Regions from separate parts of the Priestia megaterium genome, predicted to be linked through region 1. Evidence: riboswitches for the same ligand, from Rfam matches in the RefSeq annotation. Region 1 holds a riboswitch; each other region holds the start of a gene.

Region 1 (5,905 bases):
AGAGAAAGTAAAAAATGGGCGAATGCACATACAGGACAATCAACTAACGCATATAAAGTACAGTGTACGAAATGAAAAAAACAAGAGGAGAGATTGCTATGTATAACTACGATTGTTACGACCCATGCCATCACGGAGGCTATCACCACCTATATGATACTTGCCACTATCCAATTGGCGGTTATCATCATTGCGGAACGGGCCAGTCATTTGCATTAATTGTTGTGCTATTTATTTTATTAATCATCATTGGCTGCACTTGTTTTTGCTGATTAGGTCTCATTTGCTCGCATGTGCGAGCTTTTTATAAAAGATGGAAAAGGACAAACTTACATATAAATTGTTTAAATAATAAAAAAATTTTGCCAAATCAACATTTACCATATTATACTATAGCTAGTAACTCAATAAGCGAAGGTGAATATATGGAAAAGGAAAAAGTATTTCAACAGCTATTTTCAATGTCATTTACACCAATGCTCGTAATGAATATGGATGGCGATATTCAAATTTTAAATGAAGCTTGCTGCCACCTTTTTAAAACGACGGAGGAACGGCTTCTTTCCTGTAATGTATTTGAAGAGCCAAATCGCTTTTTTATTGAAAAGCATGAAGTGGAACCGTTAAGAAAGCAAGAGGAAGAAGTTGTTTTACTTAAGAAAAAAGTAGATCAGCAGTTTCCGATGCATATCCATATTCAGCGCACGGAAGAAGATATTCCGCTCTTAGTTGTTCAGTGGAAAGAGTTTTCCTCAAGTATTGAAAAGCAAGAGGAAGTCATTCGGAAAATGAAGCAATATAAGCAGTTTGTCCAGCAAAGTCAAGATGCATTTATTGTAACGAGAGAAGGCAGAATCCAATATTTGAATCCCGCTGGTGTTAAACTTCTTGGCGGCGAGAAAAAAGAAGAGTATATCGGGCGTCCTTGGCTTCACTTTATTCATCCCGAACATTTAGAAATTGTAAAAGAACGAATGGTTCAGCTGATGAATGGAATGTCCGTGAGGCCACGTGTTGATGTGAAACTATTGACTAAAAAAGGGGTCGTCATTATTGAATCTTCGGCAACCAAAATTAAGTTTGAAGGACAGGATGCCATTCAGTATATTATTCGCGACGTAACGGATCGAAAAAAATATGATGAAATGGCAAGCAAATCTGAAAAGCTTACAATGGTGAGCAAGCTAGCGGCAGGAGTAGCACATGAAATCCGTAATCCAATGACGGCGATTAAAGGGTTTATTCAGCTGCTAAAAGCATCGAAACAGTATAATGAAGAATACAATGATATTATGCTTGAAGAATTGAATCGCGTCGAATCCATTATTCAAGAATTTTTAACGCTGGCCAAGCCTAAAATTGAAAATTCATACCATCCGAAAAGTCTCAATCAAATCATACGTCACGTGACATTACTATTAGATACACACGCCAATTATAAAAATTGTCGTATTATTAATGAGATTAGTGATGAGATTACAATCTTTTGTGAAGAAAATGCGCTTAAACAAGTTTTTATTAATTTAATTCAAAATGCGCTTGAGTCAATGAGCAAAGGTACAGTTAAAGTTACCGTTGAGAAAAGAAATGAATACGGCATGGTCATTATCGAGGATGAAGGATGTGGAATTGATGAGCAATCTTTAGCTCGGCTAGGTGAACCATTTTATTCCACCAAACAAACAGGAACTGGGCTAGGATTAATGATTAGCTACCGAATAATCGAACAGCATCAAGGGCATATTTCATTTGCGAGTAAAGTAGGAGTAGGAACAAAAGTAGAAATTGCTCTTCCGTATATTAAAGAACCAGTGAACATTTCGTAGCGCTTGCTATTCGTTCGCTGGTTTTTATTTGGTTGAAATAAAAACGAATGTTTTTTTATTTTTTTATTTTAATGTTCGTGTATATTGTTGACTAAAGGGTTTGTTTTTGATATATTATCAAATGGCTAGAAAATAACCGAATGATAATAAAAAAAGAAAATTCGGTCAATAACTTTTATCTTTTACCCAAAGAAAAAAGATGATGGGAGAATGTACAATGAACTCAAATTATGATGTTATTGTGGTAGGGGCAGGACCCGCTGGAATTTTTACTTGCTATGAGCTAACGTTAAAATTACCGGAAGCAACTATTTTATTAATCGATAAAGGACACGATATCTATCGACGTAATTGTCCGATTCTTCAGAAAAAAATTGAAAAATGTCCGCCTGCAGTTGGCAGAAAAGAGTTTGCTGGCTGTTTGCCTGCTTGTTCTATCACAAATGGTTTCGGTGGAGCCGGCGCATATTCAGATGGGAAGTTTAATATCACCAGTGAATTTGGAGGCTGGATGACGGATTATCTGTCTGAATCACAGGTGGTAGATTTAATTAAATACGTGGATGAAATTAATTTAAAACACGGAGCAACCGATACGATTACGGATCCGTTAACTGATAAAGTTCGTGAAATTGAAAAACGCGGATACGCAGCAGGATTAAAGCTATTGCGTGCCCAAGTGCGTCATTTAGGAACAGAGCAAAATTTAGAAATTTTAAAAAGCATTTATGAATACTTAAAAGAAAAAATTGATATGCAGTATAAAACGGAAGTAGCCGATTTAATAACAGAAAAAGAAGATGGTCAGCATATCGTGCGCGGTATTGAATTGAAGAATGGTGACAGAATTACGGCTGATAAAGTCGTGGTTTCACCAGGTCGAGACGGCTCGAAGTGGATGAGCGACTTACTAAAAAAACGCCGTTTGAAAATGATTAACAATCAAGTAGACATCGGTGTTCGAGTAGAAACATCTAACGTTGTTATGGAAGAAATCAACAAGCACTTGTACGAAGGGAAATTTATTTACAATACGTCTGTAGGTACAAGAGTCAGAACGTTCTGCAGCAATCCTTCAGGGCATGTGGTAGTAGAGAATCATTCAGGGATTATGTTAGCAAATGGACACGCATACAAAGATCCGAAGCTTGGAAGTCAAAATACGAACTTTGCGCTGCTTGTTTCTCATAAATTTTCGGATCCATTTGATCAGCCGAACGAATATGCGCACGAAGTATCAAGATTAGCTAATATGCTGTCAAACGGAGGCTTAGTTGTTCAAAAGTATGGAGATATTTTAAAGGGGCGCCGTTCAACAGCGAATCGAATTAAAGAAGGCTTTTTAGAACCAACGTTAAAAGAAGCTGTCCCTGGTGATTTGGGTTTAGTGCTTCCATACAATACAATGAAAAGCTTAATTGAAATGACAGAAGCACTGGATCATGTAACGCCTGGGTTAGCATCTGAACATACGCTGTTTTACGGTGTGGAAGCGAAATTTTACTCCGCCCGTCCGAAGTTAAACGATAAGTTTGAAACTGAAATTTCCGGTTTATACGTGGGAGGAGACGGAGCTGGTATTACGCGAGGACTCGCGCAGGCAAGTGCGTGTGGTGTGTGGGTAGCGCGTGACATTGTTGAAAAATTAAAGAATCGTAAAGCAAGTTCTGAACCTGTTACTGTATAAAAAAAGAGGCCGTCACGGCCTCTTTTTTTTATGGGTTAAATAACGAGAGGGAATAAGTAAAAAGTAAAGAACTTGTACCGCTCCAACTCCGATAGTTTTATATGATAATTACCCGCTCCTTTTTTAAAAGATAGTAGGAAATCTATACTTCTATCTTGAGCAGAATTAAGTAGAATAAGGGGAATTGATAATGTCGATTTCTTCGCATCAATAAAGTCAGTGAAATTTTAGGGAGTGTATATCAAGCAGTACAAGGATAAAATCAACAGTTGGAAAGAGTTATTTTTTTGATAAGTAAAATATTTATGGAAGCAGTAAAGTACATGGATATTAGAATAATTATACATATTTATGAATGATATTAATGAGAAGAAAGTTCACTTTATAAACTATTTTTTGAATTAATTTTTTATTCATTAGATTGTAAGTCTTGTTAAATAGGTGTTTTTGGTTTATTGAAATATGGTGTAAATATTTTAAAATATAACAATTCTCAACTTTTTACGATAAAATCATGCATTATTTTTGAATAAAAACTTGACAGGAATACATAAAATGAATTTTAATTAAAGTAACAATTATTATCATGCAAAAATATTAAAGAAAATTATTTGCTTAATCTCTTTTGTTTTATAAGAGAACGGAGGACCCATATTTGTGCGTAATGTACTTGGGGTGAATCTTGAATGAATCAAGTAGGGTAACTCACGTACCCGAATCCGACAGCTAACTCCGTAAGCATTCAGTGAGGGAATAACAGGTCTATGAAACCATGATATTCTCATGGTTTTTTGTATAGCTAAAAATATTCCTAAACTATTAATCTGAAAATTTTTAATATATTGTATATTTTGAGTGTTATCACCCTCAATGCATGGTAAAATAAGTATAGTAGTTAGAATCATTCTAATATAATTTATTTATGGGAGGTAAATCTATGAAGCTATCGACAAAGATCATTATCGCGCTAATTGCTGGTGCTGTTGTAGGAGTGTTGATTAATGCTTTTGCTCCAAGTGCTTTTGCTCCGCTGGACAAGTACTTGTTTACGCCGCTTGGGCAAATTTTCTTAAGCTTAATTAAAATGCTTGTTGTACCAATTGTGTTTTTCTCTATCACGTTAGGCGTAGCAGGTTTAGGAGATCCTAAAAAACTGGGAAGAATCGGGGCAAAAACAGTTTCGTACTTCCTAGTGACAACAACCGTTGCTATTGTAATTGGTTTATTATTAGCGTTTGTTATTAAACCAGGAACATTTGGATCTTTTGATACACAAAACGCTTCTTTTAAAGCTGAAAAAGCACCGCCGGTTGGAGAGACATTCTTAAATATGATTCCAGTCAATCCAATCCAAGCGATGGCTGAAGGGAATATGCTTCAACTTATCGTTTTCTCTATCTTTATCGGTTTTGGTATTACGATGCTTGGAAGTAAAACCAAAGGGCTTTATAATTTACTCGAGCAAGGCAATGAATTGATGATGTACCTTGTAAATCTAGTGATGAAGTTTGCTCCTTACGGAACATTTGGGCTTCTTGCAACAGCGGTTGGAAGTCAAGGCTGGCAGGCAATTAAAGCGATGGGGCTTTACATGATTGTAGTCGTGCTCGCACTGTTCATCCATTCGATTGTAACATATGGGGGGTCAGTCGCTCTTATGGCCAGACGTAACCCTATTGAATTTTTTAAAGGTTTTGCTCCTGCGATGACAGTTGGATTCAGTACATCAAGCAGTAGTGCAACGCTTCCGATTTCAATGAATGTGGCTCAAAAAAATCTTCGTGTCCCGGAGTCCATCAGCAGTTTTGTTCAGCCGTTAGGTGCTACCATCAACATGGATGGAACAGCAATTATGCAAGGTGTCGCGACTATTTTTATTGCGCAAGTATACGGCGTTGACCTGTCGCTGGGTGCTCTTGTGACGGTTGTATTAACAGCGGTGCTTGCTAGTATTGGTACAGCAGGCGTGCCGGGAGTTGGTCTCATTATGCTAGCGATGGTACTGAGTTCGGTTGGCCTGCCTGTAGCAGGTATCGGATTGATTATCGGGATTGATCGCTTGCTTGATATGCTTCGTACATCTGTAAATATTACGGGAGACGCTGCGTGTGCCGTTATTGTGGCTGAGTCAGAAGCAAAGCGTATCGATAAATCTGTAACGCAATCAGCTTAATATGTGTAAAAGCTCTAGCTATATGCTAGGGCTTTTTTTATTGGCAAGAAACTCTTCTTTTCAGCATACAGTTTAATAAGAGTATGTGTTTGAAAGGAGAGTGCGGAAATGAATAAGACCCATGTGATAAAGCCGCTGCTCGACGACGACTACCCAGTTATTTCATATGGAAAAGGAATTTATTTGTACGACCAAGATGGAAAAAAGTACATAGATGCT
Region 2 (5,905 bases), 820 kb from region 1:
TTTGCCTGTGCTTTTCCTCGACCTTCTGCTAATGCTTCTGCAAAATTAGCAAAAACAATGGTAAAAAATAACACGAGAGATACGGCAACATTAAATCCTGTGCTTACTGTACTTTCTCCGAAAAGGTCCGGAACAACGGCTAAAAAAAGCGTAATTATAAACCCGATTTCTACTACGAACATGATAGGGTTTTTTATCATCGTTCTTGGGCTGAGCTTGATAAAAGCCTGCTTTACTGATTGAATAAAAATCGATGAAGCTTGTGTATCCACAGAACCTTGAATATGACTGTTGCGATCCAATTCAATATTATTTGCAAAATTCCGTTTATTCATTATGATCCTCCGCTTTCTTGATTACAGTGTTAAATACTCAGCAACCGGCCCAAGCACAAGCACTGGGAAAAACGTAAGTGCTCCTACAATAACGGTAGTTCCAATTAAAATGCCGCTAAATAAAGACGTATCTGTTTTAAATGTCCCAGGTGTTTCGGGAACAAGCTGTTTGGATGCTAGTGAGCTCGATACCGCCAGCATCGTAATTAGTCCGAAGTAGCGTCCAATATACATAACGATTCCCGTTGAAATGTTCCAAAACGGCGTTGCATCACCGAGTCCTTCAAAGCCGGATCCATTGTTTGCTGCTGACGACGTAAATTCATACAGTGCCTGACTTAACCCGTGAAAGCCTGGATTTGATATACCTTCTATTCCTAAATGAGTGGTAAGTGCTACAGCTGTTCCTCCTAAAATTAGCAGCGGTTGCAAAATAAGCGTCACGGCGATTAGCTTCATTTCTTTTCCTTCAATTTTTTTACCTACGTATTCTGGTGTTCTTCCAACCATTAAACCTGATAAAAATACGGCGATAATGACGTACATCATGACATTCATAAATCCTGCTCCGACACCGCCGAATACGGTATTTAACATCATATTTCCAAGCGTTAACAACCCGGTAAGAGGCGTAAGAGTATCGTGCATGGTGTTGACTGCACCTGTTTCACTTGCTGTCGTCACGATGGCGTAAAGCGTCGACATGCCGACACCAAAACGGACTTCTTTCCCTTCCATATAACCGTTCGCTTCGTTCAAATGAAAAGCATCAAGTCTTGGATTGCCACCCCACTCTGTTACGAACGCTGTGCTTAAAATAACGATAAACAGCATACTCATCGCTACAAACAAAATGCGGCCTTGCTTACGCTTTCCGATCATTTTTCCGTATGTGAAAGGAAGTGCTGTTGGCAATAAAAGCATAAGGACGATTTGTAATACATTGCTCAACGCGTTAGGATTTTCAAATGGATGAGCTGAATTGACACCAAAAAATCCCCCTCCGTTGTTTCCTAGCTCTTTAATTGAAAGAAAAGAAGCAACTGGTCCCCTTGCTATTTGCTGTGTTGCCCCTTCTATTGTATGGGCAGTAACCGTTCCGCTTAACGTTTGAGGGACACCTAAAAACATAAATAAAATGCCTGTTATAAAAGCGATAGGAAGTAAAATACGCGTAATTGACTTTACAAAATCAACAAAAAAGTTTCCCATTTCTTTCCCTGCCAGCCCACGAATAAAAGCGATTGCTACTGCAAGTGCCGTTGCTGGTGCAGCAAACATCATAAATACAATGGCGGCCATCTGCGAGAAATAGGACAATCCTGATTCGCCGCTGTAGTGCTGCAAGTTCGTATTTGTCATAAAACTAATGGCCGTGTTAAAAGCAAGTGCCGGATCCATTCCTTTGATGTGGCTTGGGTTAAACGGCAGTACCCCTTGAAACCGGAAGATAAGGTACACCACAAAAATCATAAACGTATTCGCCAAAACAAGAGCAAATGCATATTGCTTCCACGTCTGATTAAGCCCTTTAATTCCTGCTGCTTTAAACATCACCGTTTCTATCTTTCCTATCAAGCTAGTGTTTTTATCGTTTGAAAACACATTCGCTATATAAATACCTACGGGCTTTGCAATAAGCGCTACAAAAACAAGCAGCAGCGCAACTGATAGTAGAAAAATCCCCACTTTTTATTCCTCCGCTTATTAAAATTGTTCTGGATTTAACAGTACATATACTAAATAAATTAAAACGAGAACTGAAATACCTGACAAAATGAACGACATGTTCACTTCTCCTCTCTGTCGTCTACTACATGAGACGACCAGCGAATAATTCCGTACATAGCAGTCGCTAATAAGGCAAGCGTTCCAAGCATCATCATATCCAAGTTGCTTCCTCCTAACTGTTTCCTGACAAAAATGATAGCTTCTAAGTTTAGTGACGGTTTCTTTTCATAAAGCATCACGTCCAAAAAAGCTAACCGCGAGACGTGATGCTATTTTTTTCCACTAAAAAACCGCAGAAGAGAGTTCTCTTCCGCGGTTTAATGCACGACAAATAAGCCGTGATTGACACGAATTTTTTACTCCCAAAACGCTTACGGAGTTAGCTGTCGGATTCGGGTTATGGAAGTAACCCTACTCAGTTAAGAGATTCACCCCTAGTACATACGTACAAAATATTGGGTCCCCCGCTCATAATTGATTAAGCGTATATTTGTTATTTAATTTTTAGACTTAATGATGACTTTTACTGCTGCGTTTAAAACTTTGATTAGCTAACGTAGACAAATAGCGGTTTGCTAGATCAAAAGATTGCTGGTCGCACATTGCCCGATATTCAATCATTTGAATCATTTGCTTAGATAAATGCATCCTGACGCTCCTTTCACCTATATTTTGAAAGGAGCGTACTATCCGCTGTTATAGAAAACGACCACGATTACACCATCCTCTCTCTTAACGCTTACGAAGTTAGCTGACGGGTTCGGGTCAAGAAAGTAACCCTACTCAATTAAGAGATTCACCCCTGATAATTGGGTCCTCCGCTCTTTCCTTCTCTTTCAGAAAAGACTCAGCGTTTCACAGTGGAACGTTTCATGAGAGTAATCTTACTCCTGTTAAAATTTACTGTCAACAACATTTTTTGAAATTTTAAAAGCTTTATTTTTCTATATTTATTCATTATTTTAAAATAATAATTCCAGAAGAAAAAAAGCGTTCTTATCGAGGAGATAAGAACGCTTTTTTTAGCTCATTTTCTCAATTTCATTTACAAGAATTGAAATAGCATCCGTTTTTGTTGCTTCACGCATTGTACGCTTCATTGTACTTGCCTGCTGCTGAAGCTCACTTACTTCACGTAAAAACAATTCTTTTGTTAACTGTTCTTCTTCTACAACCATACAGTAGCCTTTTTTCTTAAAAGATTGTGCATTTAAAATTTGATCTCCGCGACTCTGTGCTTTTGATAAAGGAATAATCATCATCGGTTTATGAAGAGCTAAAAACTCAAAAATGGCATTGGATCCACCGCGTGTAATCACATAATCAGTTGCCGCTAGAACATCAGGAAGCTGTTCGTTTACGTATTCTAACTGACGGTATCCTGACTCTTTTTCAAGGCTTGTATCAATATTGCCTTTTCCGCAAAGGTGTACAATTTGGAATTTCTTTTGCAGTTCAGGCAAAGACTCTCGAACGATTTCATTAATACGGCGTGCTCCTAAACTTCCGCCCATAATCGTTAAAATGGGGCGCTTATCATAAAAGCGTAGCCAGCTTTCCCCGTTCGCTGCGCTTCCGCTAAATAGCTCTTTTCGAATAGGTGAACCAACAACCTGCACTTTTTCTTTTGGAAAGTAGTTTGCGGCTTCATCAAAAGAAGTAAAAATTTTAGTGGCAAATTTCTGCGCAATTTTATTTGCCAGTCCCGGTGTTAAATCACTTTCATGAATGAACACGGGAATGTTTAAAGATTTAGCAGCCATTACCACAGGAACTGTGACGAAACCGCCTTTTGAAAAAACAAGAGAAGGCTTTAGTTTTTTCAGCACGCGACGTGCATCGCCAACCCCTTTTGCTACTCGAAATACATCTTTTACATTTTCCATATCTACATATCGACGCAGCTTCCCGCTTGAAATCGCATGATATGGAACGTTTAATTTTGTAATTAATTCTTTCTCAATACCATTGTGAGAACCGACATAATGGATATCCCATTTTTCACTGTCTAATTCTTTCATGATGGCAATGTTTGGCGTTACGTGCCCCGCTGTTCCGCCTCCGGTAAAAACGATAACTTGCTTACTCATTTTTTCTTCCTCTCTTTGCATCACTTAATCGATCTGTTTTGACATCAATTTTTATCTAATCTTTTTAGCATGCAATCTGACATGTAAAACGATGGTTTTATTATAGCATTTTTCTTTTTACATATGTATGATAAGGCGTATAAAAGCATGCTATACTTTTCATAAGGAGTGATGATAATGAACAAATCTGTACCTGCAGTAAAAGGTGACACAGTGGATTCCGAAACGCGCTGTACGCACTATCATACGGATAAAGATATTATCGCAATAAAATTTTATTGCTGTCATACATATTATCCATGCTATCAATGTCATAACGCACATGCGGATCACGACATTAAAAGATGGCCAACATCTATGTTTAATGAAAAAGCTATTCTTTGCGGAGTATGTAAACATGAGCTCTCAATTAATGAATATTTAACCTGTAACTCGACTTGCCCTCACTGTCGTTCTTCTTTTAATCCCGGATGCAGCCTGCATGGACACATTTATTTTGAACAAAAAAGCTGAACAAAATATCGTTCAGCTTTTAAAATAATTGCTCATCTATATTGATAATGGAAGGAAGCAGACCTGGGAACAGTTCCTCAAGTTCTTCTAAACGCAAGGAATAATAGTGCTGCGTACCTTCTATACGTAGTTTGATAATTCCAGCTTCGCGAAGTACTTTAATATGATGTGATAGCGTTGATTTTGATACATTTAATTTTTGATAATACGAACAGGTCTGCTCCTTTCTTGTCGCTAAACACTGTACAATTCGCAGCCGGTTAGGATCACTCAACGCATGTAAAATAGGCGTTAATTTAATTTCAGATTTCGGTGGTTGATAAGGTTTTCTCATGCTTAAAATATAACACAGCTTCTTTTGTGTATCAATGTTCGATAACTTTCGAACTAAATTCCTTGCACTGTTATTTAATCGGTGTTATAGTTTCATTGTTCGATGATATTCGAACTTATCTTCATTTTAATCGTAAATTGAATGAAAGATTAAAAACAAAACAAATAATATAAAGCACCATCATTATTAAAGGAGGAATCATCCATGATTCATTTACAAGCTTCAATGAAAGTTAACCCAGCAAAAAGAGAAGAATTTTTAGAAAACGTACAAGAACTAATTAAGCATTCTTTACAAGAAGAAGGAAACAGCAACTATCAACTATTTGAAGATGCTTTTACACCTAACACATTTATGATGATTGAAGAGTGGAAAAGCGAAGAAGCAATTCAAGCACACAATAAATCAGCTCATTTCCAAAGTTTTGTAGCATTTGCTCAAACTGGCGTACTTGTAGCACCTTTAGATGTAAAAACATTACAAGGCTAAAAATAACTTCTTTGAAAGGATGACGCATCATGAATGAAGCAATTCGTACAATTCAAGATCATCGTTCTATCCGTCAATATACAGACGAAGCAGTAAGCGACGAGCATTTAGATACAATTATTCAATCTGCTCAGTCAGCCGCTTCTTCTATTAACGGACAGCAAGTAACTATTATTAGCGTCCAAGATAAAGAAAAGAAGAAAAAGCTTTCAGAGCTTGCGGGCAACCAAGCGTGGATTGACCAAGCTCCTCTATTTTTAATCTTTTGTGCAGATTTTAATCGTGCTAAGATTGCAGCTGAGCTTAACGATGCGCCTCTTGGCGTAACCGATGGGCTTGAGTCAATTTTAGTGGGGGCAACCGATGCTGGAATTTCTTTAGAAGCAGCAACAGTTGCAGCAGAGTCACTCGGT
Region 3 (5,905 bases), 140 kb from region 1:
GTTAAATGCTGCAAATACTGTGGCGTATTGGAACCCATTTTTTCTACATCATAACCTTCCATTAGCTTTAAAATTTGCTGCACGGTTAATCCGCCGGAGCTAGGAGGAGCCGCACTAACCACATCGTAGCCTCGATAAGTTGTTTTGACCGGCTCGCGTTCTTTTACAACATAATTTTTTAAATCATCCATGGTCATGCTTCCATCGCGTTTTTGAACTTCTTTAACAAGCGCTTTTCCAATTTCTCCTTTATAAAGAGCGTCTGACCCTTCTTTTTGAATAAGCTTTAATGTTTTCGCAAGATCAGGCTGAACAAGCTTATCTCCTTCTTTTAACGGCTTGCCATTCGGTACAAATACATTACCGGCCGTTTGGTATCTTTCAAGCTTGTCCGCATTTTCATCGATATACTGAGCCATCGACCAATTCACTTTAATTCCTTGTTCCGCTTGAGTAATAGCAGGTTTAATAACATCTGATAAGTCCATGGTTCCATAATCTTCAAGGGCTGTTTCTACTCCTTTTAACGTACCAGGAACTCCAACTGCTTTTCCTGTTATGTGACGCTTACTGAAAGGAATGACTTTTCCTTTTGAATCTAAAAACAGCTTAGGCGTGACATCAGCCGGTGCCATTTCACGGCTGTCTAGCATCGTAATTTTATCTTTCTTTTTTTCATAAATCATCATAAAACCGCCGCCGCCGATACCAGACATCATCGGTTCCACAACGTTTAGAGATAGTTGAATGGCCGCTGCCGCATCTACAGCGTTTCCGCCTTCAGCTAACACTTTCCTCCCCGCTTCAGCAGCCAGCGGGTGAGATGCCGCTACAATTCCTTGTGTAGCACCCCGTTTCATTGAATGGTCGACACCCGGAACTTCAGCAGCAGCTGGTGTGACAACTAAACATAAACTAAATAACGTAATAGCCAACATCTTCATAACCTTCATCTGGGTCTCCTCCTTCAAATACATTATTTCACATCGCCTGAGACGATGGATTTCACGAAGAATAAATTGGTTTATTATGATATTTTTTACATATGCGTATAAATAAAAAGCAAAGTAAATCATACCTTTGCTTTTTTAGTTAATCGCATGTTTAACTTTTCTCTCTATTCATTTACAATTATCTATATTTTCTAACAATTTATCCATAGGCTGATAGTTTCTTACTATTTTTGGAACTATGTAGACTGAACGCTCTAATAATGTAGAAAATCTAGCAGTTAAGAAGTCGTTCGACTTACATGCACTTCTTAAATTTTTTATAAATATTCTTATTGTTATATAAAAAGCAATCCTTTATGAAAATCAGCATACGTTTTCTGAAAATCAAAAATAAAACAGGACTTTAGATTCATCGTCCTGTTTGGAGCATGTTTTCGACTTTTTTAATGTCCGCGTGCGTAGGATTGATTTCCCGAGCATAGGCGATTTGTTCTTTCGCTTTTTCCATTTCTTTTAATTGAATATAGGTTTTGGCGAGTTCGAGCGGCAGCATAATCCCTTCAAAACCAAGATCTTGCGCCTTCTGCAAATAAAACAGCGATTTTTCGTAATTCCCTCCAAACATAAGCGGAGTTTCCCGATATTTTATTCCTCGAACGAAGTGCGCCAAGCTTGAAGATGGATTTAATGTTAATGCCTGATGAAGAGCCCGGTCCATTTCTAAGTTCAATACCATTTTTTCAAAGATAATTGATTCTTCAATTTGCTTTGCTAAACAAACGGCTAAGTAACAGTACAAATCAGATGCTTGAGGTTTTTTCTTCATTTCTTGTTGAATTTCGCGCTTGATCTCTTTCCACTTTCCCTCTTCTAGCTGATTCATGACGTATTGTGCATGTATTCCCACCTGTTTGCCCTCCTTTTCCTCTTTATCATAAAGGATTTCTGCGCAAATGAAAAAAGTAAGTGTTCTTCATTCTTCACAAAAAACGTTACCATTAAAAAATAGGCAAATTTCTCAATCACTTAACCCAATTAGTACATAGGATATAGAGACTTTTATTAAAGGAGGTTACACATATGGGCGCAAAAGGCGGTTTTGGTTTTTCATTTATCGTTGTTTTATTTATCCTATTAGTAATCGTAGGGTGTTCTTGCTACTACTAATTTCTAGAGAGGATGAACATCATTCATCCTCTCCTATTTCAAAAAAACCATGCTTTCGCATGGCTACATACCGATTAGATGAATGAGTAGAGGAACTCATTGTTCGGCAATATTGAAGAAATTTTTGGTTTTTACTTCCGCCTAGTATGCCTTTTTTGAAGGGGACTATGCGCAAATAAAGTTAACGTTTAAAAGCGAAAGCCAGACGCACCTACAATAACAAGTAAAACAAATAACACAACGATTAACGCAAAATTTTGTTTTCCCACGTACCATCCCTCACTTCCTGTTATCTGCTTTTAGTGTATGCAACAGCTTGGCAAAATGTTTAGGACAGGGGTGCGGATTTTTCCAATGAGAAAAACCTTCAAATTTCGCCAAAAAAAGTGAATCATATTTTTGTTTCTTTCGTTATATATAGTAAGAGATTTTTTTACTATAAAAAAGGAGGGGCTTTAATGCGCCGACATTCCAAATTGCCCATTGTTCTTGTTTTTGCCTTCTTTTTATTCATCGCAACTGTTTTGTGCGTAACCTCTTATATGTCTTGAACGTATAAATAATATAAAAAAATCGCCTCATCGAAGGCGATTTTTCTATCCTAGCATTATATCTTCGTTTGGATAGCGAACGGCTTCACGCTTTTGCTTAGATAATGAAAACGCAAGGGTTAATGGCCCCACTTTTCCTAAAAACATGATAAAGATAATAATCACGCGTCCAAAGTATGAAAGCTCAGGAGTTGCTCCCATCGATAACCCCACTGTTCCAAACGCAGAAACCACTTCAAACATAATTTTTATAAACGGCAGGTTTTCTGAGATATTTAATAGAAAAATGGCCCCAAACACAAACATAATCGAAATCATCGTAATGGCTAGTGCCTTAAACACATGAAGAGGAAGAAGCCGTCTCTTTAACAGCACAATATCTTCCCTGCTTCGTAAAAATGCCCATACAGAAAAGACAATCACCACAAACGTTGTTAGTTTAATACCTCCTCCTGTTGACGCACTCCCTGCACCTATGAACATTAACATAACCATTAAAAATATGGTGGAATCATGTAGACTTCCTATATCGATACTATTAAAACCTGCTGTGCGTGTTGTTACCGCTTGAAAATAAGACGCCCACACTTTGTCTCCTAATGACAAACTTCCAAGTGTATGTGAATTGCCGTACTCTAAGAAAAAAATAAAAAGCATGGCAATCACGTTAATGGCAAACGTGCTGATAATCATAATTTTTGAATGCAGCGTTAGTTTTTTATACGATTTTTTTACCCACATATCAGCAAGAACGGTAAATCCTAACCCACCAATAATAAACAAAAAGGAAATCGTTATGTTAATAACGGGATCTCCTACATACTGAACTAAGCTGTCAGATAATAGTCCGAACCCTGCGTTATTAAAAGCTGAAATTGAATGAAACAAGCTAAAGAATAGCCCCTTAGACCATCCGAATTCCGGAACCCAGCGTATCGCTAAAAAGATAAGTGCAACAAACTCAATTAAAAATGAAAAGATAAACAGCCTTTTAACTAGCAGGACAACTCCGCCGACGCTCGTTTGATTTAATGCCTGCTGAACGAGCATACGCTCTTTAAATCCAATTTTTTTACCTAGCATCATAAAAATCAGCACGGCAAATGACATAATGCCAAGACCGCCTATTTGAATTAACAGCATAATAATCGTTTGACCGATGACGGTAAAACGCGTACCTGTATCTACGACGGCTAAGCCGGTCACTGTCATAGCGGAAGTAGATGTAAAAAGGGCGTCTACCCACCGGATTGGCTCAGTAGTAGAAAAAGGCATCATTAATAAAAGAGCACCAATAATAATTCCTCCGCCAAAAATGGAGACAAGCAGCTGCGGCGGCGTAAGCCTAACAATTTTTTTTTTCATAAGTTAAACTCCTTCTTCTTCAAAACGGTTTAAATCGCGATTATGTCCGATAACAATCAGCATATCTCCTTGTTCAATTGTTTCATGCGCCGTAGGCGAAATCACCATTTCCCCGTCTTTTCGCTGAAAACCGATAATATTACAGCCGTACTTTGCACGAATATTTAAATCAAACAGCGTTTTATTATGAAGTTTCTTAGAAGCGACAATTTCAACAATACTATAGTCTTTAGACAGTTCAATATAGTCAATAATTTTTTCTGACACCACGTGATGAGCAATCCGCTTCGCAATATCGCGCTCAGGATGAATGACTTTGTCCGCTCCTATTTTCTCCAGCACTTTTTGATGATACATATTCACCGCTTTTACCCATACTTGCTTAACGCCCATATCTTTTAAAAGCATCGTTGCAAGCACGCTTGCTTCGATATCGTCTCCAAACGAAATAAGAGCATGATCAACGTTACGAATGCCTAGCCCTTTTAAGCTAGCTTCATCAATTGCGTTCGCTTGCACGACATATGTAGCTGAGTTGCTATATTTCTTTACTACCTCCTGATTGCGGTCAATAGCGAGCACATCCACATCCAAATTAGCAAACTCTTCAACCAAACTGCCTCCAAAACGACCTAATCCCAATACAGCAAACTGTTTTTTCATAATGTATTTATTCCTTTCTTCAACTGCTGTGTGTTCTCTTAGCTTATACTTTTTCTAAAAAATTACATGTTTTTCTTAAAAAAAGCGCAAAAAAACACAGGAAGGCTCCTGTGTTTTTTCACACTCTTCCCCCTCAAAACGCTTGCGAAGTTAGCTGTCGGGTTCGGGTTTTAAGAGTAACCCTACCTTTTTAAGGATTCACCCCGGAGCACAATATGTGCGTAAATAATGGGTCCTCCGCTCCGTAATGGATTAAGCGATTTTTATTCAAATGTCTATGATCTATTTTTTAGAATAATCGATTCGATTCATGATACGTTTCACTTCACGAAAGCTATCTTACTCCTGTGGATTTTGTCTGTCAAGATATTTTTAGGGAAGACATCACTTGCGCTGCAAACTGCAAAAATCATATAAATCTAAACTGACAATCAGTTTGTGAAATTGATCAAACAAATTAATAACAGCCAAAAGCTCTAATAGCTGCGTATCACTGTAAAATTTCTTTAATTGATCCATATCAGCATCCGTCAAATCCCTTGGACGCACTCGGTATACATCTATAAATCGAAACAGCAGTCGATCTTTTTCTTCCAGCTCTTTTTCTCTTAACACTTTTTGATTAAGCGTCTTATCGCCTACATATGACATGCTCATACACGTCTCACAGCCGTTAACACCTGCTAGATAAAGCCTGATTTTTTCCTTAGTCTCTCTTTTTATTATATCACTGTTCCAAAGCTTGTCGTATAGCTCATCATACAACCTTTTTACATCTGGAATTAAATTCAGTGCTTTTTCAAAATTTGTTCCCTCTTCGTTTGTTAACAAAACTCTTGCCATTTTTTACTCACTCCTTTTTAATTATTATAGTAAGAAAAATGGAGATTTCAGATAACAAATAAAACATATTATCTGCTGTTACTAATCAAATGAAACATTAATATGAAAGAAGGTTTTCAATTGAAAATTGATGAAATTGATTTATCGATTTTGCAGGCACTGCAGCAAAACAGCCGTCTTTCCTTAAGAGAGCTAGGAAAACAAATTAACCTGTCTCCTCCTTCAGTGGCAGAGCGAGTAAGACAGCTAGAGAGCTTTGGTATTATAAAAGGATATACAATCGATATTGATTATGAAAAGCTGCAGTTGCCCGTCTCGTGTTTTATTGAAGTAACCATGAAAAACGGAGAGCACGAGCGTTTT
Region 4 (5,905 bases), 1.6 Mb from region 1:
AAGCTCTGCGTTCGATTGCCGCTTGCTAATTCTTCTAAAATCGCACGCTTTCCTACAATATCAGAGGATGAAAACTGCATGCATTTGACCATAAAAATGCGTTCCTCTTGCTCAGTGGGATCGTAACCATAAGAAACAGCCACTTCTTGCAGTGTCTTAAGCGTAAGTCCCAATACAAAAGGAATATCAATCGCCAGTGTAAAAATTCCACCTACTCCGGTTGTAGCTCCTTGCAGCTGCGCATTCTTTTTTCGAACTTCAATAAAATACTCCGCCAACTCATCCATTTCCTGCAGAGATAAATGCTGAACATCCTCTATTGACAGCTGCTTATTTTCTTGTAATTGGGCTGATGCTTTCTCTAGCGTGGCAGACGTATTAGCTAAATACTGGCCTCCATTATCAACATACTTAGCAATTTCATCTAATAATTTTTCTATTTTTTGATGAATGAACTTTGGCGTTACTTTATCTAAAGCTGAAAAAGGCAAGCGAGCCAGCCGCTCCCAGAAAAAAAGTCCTTTTTGGTCTTTCTCCCACTTTTCAATTTTTCGTAATTCTATTCTCAATTGTTCATGCTCTGACATATCCTCACTCTTTTCCTCGATTTATCAGCTCTGTCCTACTTGTTTATTCCGCACATATTTAATGATAAAAAACAACGCAATTAAAACAACAATTCCGATTCCAATAGGCTGCATGTATTGAGATACAATCGGACCCACCTCTTTCCACTTAGGTCCTAACTTATATCCTAAATATACGTAAATAGCCGTTACTGGAAGCATCGCAACAAATGTGTAAATAGAAAACAGCCATACATTCATTTTTGCCATCCCGCATGGAAAAGAGATAGCCGTACGCACTCCTGGAATAAACCGTCCAAAAAAAGCGACCCCGCTGCCGTACTTATTAAAAAAGCGATCGGCAGCGTCAATTTCTTTTTCTTTCACCAAAAAATATTTTCCATATTTTAAAACTAGCGGTCGTCCACCGTAACGTCCCAGTGCATAAAGAGTCAACGGTCCACACACACCGCCTACTGTACCTGCAAGGATAGCCAGATACAAGTTCATATCACCTTGGTACACCCAATACCCTACTAAAGGTAAAACAAGCTCTGCGGGGACAAACTCAAACGTTAATGCTAAAATTACGCCAAAATAAGAGAGCTGTTTTAGCGCTTCAATTAAAGAAAGTAAAACCGACTCTAACAAAAATTCTCCTCCTCATGTCATTAAATCTAAGACTGCAAAACTATAATTTAGCCGATTGATAGATAAAAACCAACGCGACATAGTTTTTTCCTTTCCCTCTTTACGTATGACGTACTACAAAAGTTTCAATAAAAAAAGCGCTAGTTTTATCCAGCGCTTTTATAGTTTAAAGTTAATTTGAATAATACCTACTTTACGAAGAGCATCGTATAAAATAACTAAAGCCGGTCCTAAAAACAACCCGACAAAACCTAAAAGTTTAAATCCAATGTACAAACTAACTAATGCAGCCAAAGGTGAAATACCCATATTTGTAGAAAATACTTTTGGTTCTACTACACGTCTTACTACCGTAATGACTCCAAATAGAATAAATAAGCCGATTGCTAATGAGTCATGTCCTTGCGTAAGAGCAAAAATCCCCCATGGAACGAGCACCGAGCCTGTCCCAAGGATTGGTAAGATATCGACAATTACAATTAATAAACTAAGCAGCGCGGTATACGGAACATCTAATAGCCAAAGCCCTACATAAGCCATTACAAACGTCATGACACTTAAAATAATTTGTGCCTTAATAAAACCAACCCCCGCTTGGATAAGCTGAGTGATGACAACTTGTAGCTTATATTTCGTTTCTTCTGTTAAAAATGACTTAATTTTATTTTTAATAGCAGGCAGCTCAAGGCTGATAAATACAAGCGCTACTAAATAAATAAGAAACTCTAGTAGAAACCCAGGAACAGTAGCAGCAAAGCTAATGATGATTTCCACGGTACTTTTTAATAGAGAATCTAATGAATTTACGGTTTTTTCAAGCGTGCGCTCGATAGAAGAAATCACTTCTGTAGGAAGAGCGTTTGAATAGTATTTCCACTTGATAATAGTTGGATAAATCGCGGTTTCATAGATTTCTTTTACAAATGAAGGCGCTATCTTTGAAAGAGCAACCACTTGCGTGACGATTGTCCGAACAATAAAAAATCCAATAAGTATGAGCGAAACAACATATAAAATGAAGGTCATAAGCACTGCGTAGACTCTCTTCATTTTAAAAGATTGATGCAATTTTTGAACAATACCCTCAAGCGCTAATGCTGTTAATAAAGCAAACACAATCGGTAAACTGTAAGGGATTAACAAACATACGATTACTATCGAGGCGATGACCCATATTCGCTTTTTCCACATACTCTACTATCCCCCAACTAGCTAAGCTATCTCTATATTTACTGATAAAGAAAGGAACCAGTGACTGCTTTTATGTAAGAATAAAATTTGGATATATTTATACCTGATGTTACATATTATAGGGTCAATTTCCATAATAATAAAGGAATTATTATGAAAAAAGCTACTTATTCTAATTTTTTGAATAGAATAAGTAGCTTTTTAATTTATAAATTAGCCGGCTCTCATGACCTCTGTACCTTTTTTAGGGTCAAATTTGCCTTCAGATTTAGACATTACAATTGCTGCTAGTGTGTTTCCTACTAAGTTAACAACCGTACGTGCCATATCCATGATTCTGTCTACTCCCGCAATGAAGGCTAATCCTTCTGCCGGAACGCCGATTGTTCCAAGAGTAGCCAGTAATACAACAAATGATGTTCCTGGCACCGCAGCCATTCCTTTAGATGTAACCATCAATACCAGAATGAGCGTCAGCTGTTGAACGATCGTTAAATCAATACCATACACCTGCGCTAAGAATAACGCTGCAATCGCTTGATAGAGAACAGAACCATCTAGGTTAAATGTATAACCAATTGGTACAACGAACGATACGATAGCTTTTGGACAGCCCATCTTTTCAAGTTTTTCCATAATTCGCGGAAGAACTGTCTCAGAACTAGATGTACTGTATGCTAACAACAGTTCATCTTTCATATAGCGGAATAAGTGGAAAATGTTAATTCCTGCCCATTTCGCAATTCCTCCTAATACAACAAGTAGGAAGAAAATTAACGCTAAGTAAACTAAGATAACAAGCTTTCCTAATGAAAGGAGTGACTCTAAACCGAATTTCGAAACTGTTACACCAATTAAAGCAAATACTCCAATCGGAGCCACTTTCATTACTAGGTTTACCACGTGAAACATTGCGTGAGAAACGCCGTCAAAGAATTGAACAACAGGCTTTCCTCTTTCTCCAATTGCCGCTACTCCAAGTGCGAACAATACTGTAAAGAAGATAATTGCTAGCATGTCTCCTTCAACAATTGACTGGAAAAAGTTTGTCGGAACAATGTGTAAGAACGTTTCAGCCACTGACTTTCCTTCTTGCTGTTCGGATGTTTCAACGTATTGTGAAATATCACTCTTCTGTGCTGAATGAATGTCTACACCTTGTCCAGGATGAAAAATATTAGCAATCAATACACCGATTACAATTGCGAAAGTTGTAATAATTTCAAAATAGAGAATGGTTTTAACGCCCAGCTTTCCGACCTGTTTACCGCTACCTGCTCCTGCAACTCCAACGACTAAACTTGAGATAACAATTGGAATAACAATCATCTTAATCAATCTTAAGAACAAGTCTCCCAGCGGCTGCAGGTATGTTACTACACGCGGATCGTTAAACCAAATTACTCCTACAAGAACACCGAGGATTAAACCGGTAAAAATCTGCGTAGCCAAACCAAAACGAATTTTTTTCATAGATGTACCTCCCCAAAGATGTATGACATTTGTATATACTTTTCTGAAAAAACAAAAAAGACTATTCTTAAGAAAGAACAGCCTTTTACTTACGCTATTTTGGGCTCTTTCTCTCAATAAAGCAAACGAGGTTAACTGTCGGATTCGGAATTGAGAGTTTCCTACCTTTTGTAAGGATTCACCCCAAGGCAGCTTTACTGCCGATAATGATTCCCCCGCTCTATACGATTAAGCTTATTATTCAATTTTTATAAAATTAAAACGATCTATACGTTGTCATACGTTTTTTACAGTCAATAAAACTAAACAGAAGTCTTACTTTTACTTAACTTTATACTGCACAAATATTAATTTACTATTTTTCGACACGTTTTGTCAATACCCATGTTTATAAAACGCTTTCAAAAGACAATAATATATATTTATGCAAAAAAGCTATTGCAATGTTGCAATAGCTTTTTCTTGCTTTTTAAGTCTTTATCAGAAGTTTAAATGGCTATAAAATACGCTTATTTATTTTATAAAAATACAAAATATAGAATAGCCGCTAAGACAATTCGATAAATGGCAAACGGAACTAATTTAATGCGGTTGATTAATTTTAAGAAAAAGCGAATCGATATAAGCGCAAAAATAAAGGCGCTGATAAAACCAGCAATAAAAAACGGTAGTGCATCTGATGTGAAATACTGCCAGTTTTTAACCAATGAAAGTCCACTTGCTCCTGCCATAATTGGCACTGCCATAATAAATGTAAAATCTGCGGCTGCCTTATGGCTCATTCCAAGAAGAACCCCTCCTGAAATCGTTGAGCCTGAACGAGAAAAACCTGGCCAAAGAGCAATACATTGAAACAGTCCTATACCTAGTGCTTGTCCATAAGACATTTGGTCCACCGTCTCTACACGCGGACGTTTAGGTCCAAACAAATCTGCTAGAATCATTAATACAGCTCCGACCACTAAGCCAATTAGCACCGTATTTAAAGAAAACAAATGTTCATCAATGTAATCATCAAACAAAAGTCCTAACACTCCTGCGGGTAACAAACCAACAATTACCTGCATTAAATTTAAGCGATTTGTCGGTCCAATTGCAGCAGCTGGTTTTTTTCCCAATCCTAATAAATTAATAAAACGATCTTTAAAAATAACAACTACTGCTAAGATCGACCCTAGCTGAATAACAATCTTAAATGTATTAGCTACTGGAGATGAAAATAATTCTTTTGAATTTAACCACAGGTCATCCACAATAATCATATGCCCAGTTGACGAAACAGGAGCAAACTCTGTTAAACCTTCTACAATCCCTAAAATGATTGCTACAATAATTTCCCACATAAAGCTATGTACCTTGCCTTTCTTTCAAATTAATAAGCTTATCGCTTCGTTTTACATGCTCAACTATTTTCCTATTTTGACACTTGCTTTTTTATCATAATTGTTAAAACTATGAAATACAATGTGTATTTGCAAAAAGATAAGAATCTTTAATAATTTGTAATAAAAAGCTTACATGCTACAACCAAAAAACACGATATCAGCTTTTATTTATTTTAAAAAGCAGTCACTATGTTCAGTATAAATTCTGGTTCCTTAGCTAAAAATGAATCATCTAGACTATTTTTCTTTAGTGTGAAAAAATGACTAAATCATTATGTTTTTTCCATCCCCCTTTACTGTCATCTATCATTTTAATCCAATAGGGCTGAATTATACGACATATCCCCTAAGTAATTTGAAACTTTTTTCTCTCTTTTCTCGTATATAGTAGTATCTTTTTTAGGAGGCTTTTTACTATGAATGGAAATGTACGTACAATGAAATGGGTCACTGCTGGGTATGAAGCCTTGCTGGGAATTCCTTTAATTGGCGCGGGGATTGTTATGGGCTTTAGCTATACTCCTCTTTTTATTGGATTTATTCTTCATGCTATCACACTCATTTTAGCTAATAGACGAGGGTTATCTGCTTATGGAAACATACTAGGGCTTGTTACCTCACTGGTTGCTTGGATTCCAT

What was found. Region 1 has a riboswitch for cyclic di-AMP ahead of CEQ83_RS19525 (dicarboxylate/amino acid:cation symporter). Riboswitches for the same ligand answer to the same signal wherever they lie in the genome.
Region 2: another riboswitch for cyclic di-AMP. It lies ahead of kdpF (K(+)-transporting ATPase subunit F); the one in region 1 lies ahead of CEQ83_RS19525 (dicarboxylate/amino acid:cation symporter).
Region 3: another riboswitch for cyclic di-AMP. It lies ahead of CEQ83_RS18840 (potassium channel family protein); the one in region 1 lies ahead of CEQ83_RS19525 (dicarboxylate/amino acid:cation symporter).
Region 4: another riboswitch for cyclic di-AMP. It lies ahead of CEQ83_RS02285 (glutamate/proton symporter GltT); the one in region 1 lies ahead of CEQ83_RS19525 (dicarboxylate/amino acid:cation symporter).

Annotation. Positions count from the first base shown of each region.
Region 1 covers NZ_CP023317.1:3,802,863-3,808,767, reverse strand. The annotation lists gene CEQ83_RS19545 (hypothetical protein) at 1-11, shown strand, start outside; gene CEQ83_RS19540 (YjcZ family sporulation protein) at 99-272, shown strand; gene CEQ83_RS19535 (ATP-binding protein) at 426-1,826, shown strand; gene CEQ83_RS19530 (NAD(P)/FAD-dependent oxidoreductase) at 2,044-3,513, shown strand; cyclic di-AMP (ydaO/yuaA leader) riboswitch at 4,116-4,270, shown strand; gene CEQ83_RS19525 (dicarboxylate/amino acid:cation symporter) at 4,451-5,686, shown strand; gene CEQ83_RS19520 (aspartate aminotransferase family protein) at 5,795-5,905, shown strand, end outside.
Region 2 covers NZ_CP023317.1:2,985,255-2,991,159, forward strand. The annotation lists gene kdpB (potassium-transporting ATPase subunit KdpB) at 1-335, opposite strand, end outside; gene kdpA (potassium-transporting ATPase subunit KdpA) at 357-2,018, opposite strand; gene kdpF (K(+)-transporting ATPase subunit F) at 2,043-2,123, opposite strand; cyclic di-AMP (ydaO/yuaA leader) riboswitch at 2,421-2,561, opposite strand; gene CEQ83_RS15040 (hypothetical protein) at 2,577-2,714, opposite strand; cyclic di-AMP (ydaO/yuaA leader) riboswitch at 2,787-2,929, opposite strand; gene CEQ83_RS15045 (undecaprenyldiphospho-muramoylpentapeptide beta-N-acetylglucosaminyltransferase) at 3,089-4,156, opposite strand; gene CEQ83_RS15050 (CHY zinc finger protein) at 4,334-4,669, shown strand; gene CEQ83_RS15055 (ArsR/SmtB family transcription factor) at 4,689-5,003, opposite strand; gene CEQ83_RS15060 (putative quinol monooxygenase) at 5,208-5,492, shown strand; gene nfsA (oxygen-insensitive NADPH nitroreductase) at 5,522-5,905, shown strand, end outside.
Region 3 covers NZ_CP023317.1:3,666,505-3,672,409, forward strand. The annotation lists gene ggt (gamma-glutamyltransferase) at 1-953, opposite strand, end outside; gene CEQ83_RS18820 (tetratricopeptide repeat protein) at 1,363-1,860, opposite strand; gene CEQ83_RS18825 (YjcZ family sporulation protein) at 2,034-2,120, shown strand; gene CEQ83_RS18830 (YjcZ family sporulation protein) at 2,309-2,389, opposite strand; gene CEQ83_RS18835 (TrkH family potassium uptake protein) at 2,717-4,036, opposite strand; gene CEQ83_RS18840 (potassium channel family protein) at 4,040-4,699, opposite strand; cyclic di-AMP (ydaO/yuaA leader) riboswitch at 4,824-4,968, opposite strand; gene CEQ83_RS18845 (carboxymuconolactone decarboxylase family protein) at 5,084-5,542, opposite strand; gene CEQ83_RS18850 (Lrp/AsnC family transcriptional regulator) at 5,663-5,905, shown strand, end outside.
Region 4 covers NZ_CP023317.1:419,987-425,891, reverse strand. The annotation lists gene CEQ83_RS02300 (EcsC family protein) at 1-587, opposite strand, end outside; gene CEQ83_RS02295 (DedA family protein) at 612-1,217, opposite strand; gene ytvI (sporulation integral membrane protein YtvI) at 1,377-2,408, opposite strand; gene CEQ83_RS02285 (glutamate/proton symporter GltT) at 2,622-3,881, opposite strand; cyclic di-AMP (ydaO/yuaA leader) riboswitch at 3,987-4,126, opposite strand; gene CEQ83_RS02280 (undecaprenyl-diphosphate phosphatase) at 4,400-5,224, opposite strand; gene CEQ83_RS02275 (hypothetical protein) at 5,683-5,905, shown strand, end outside.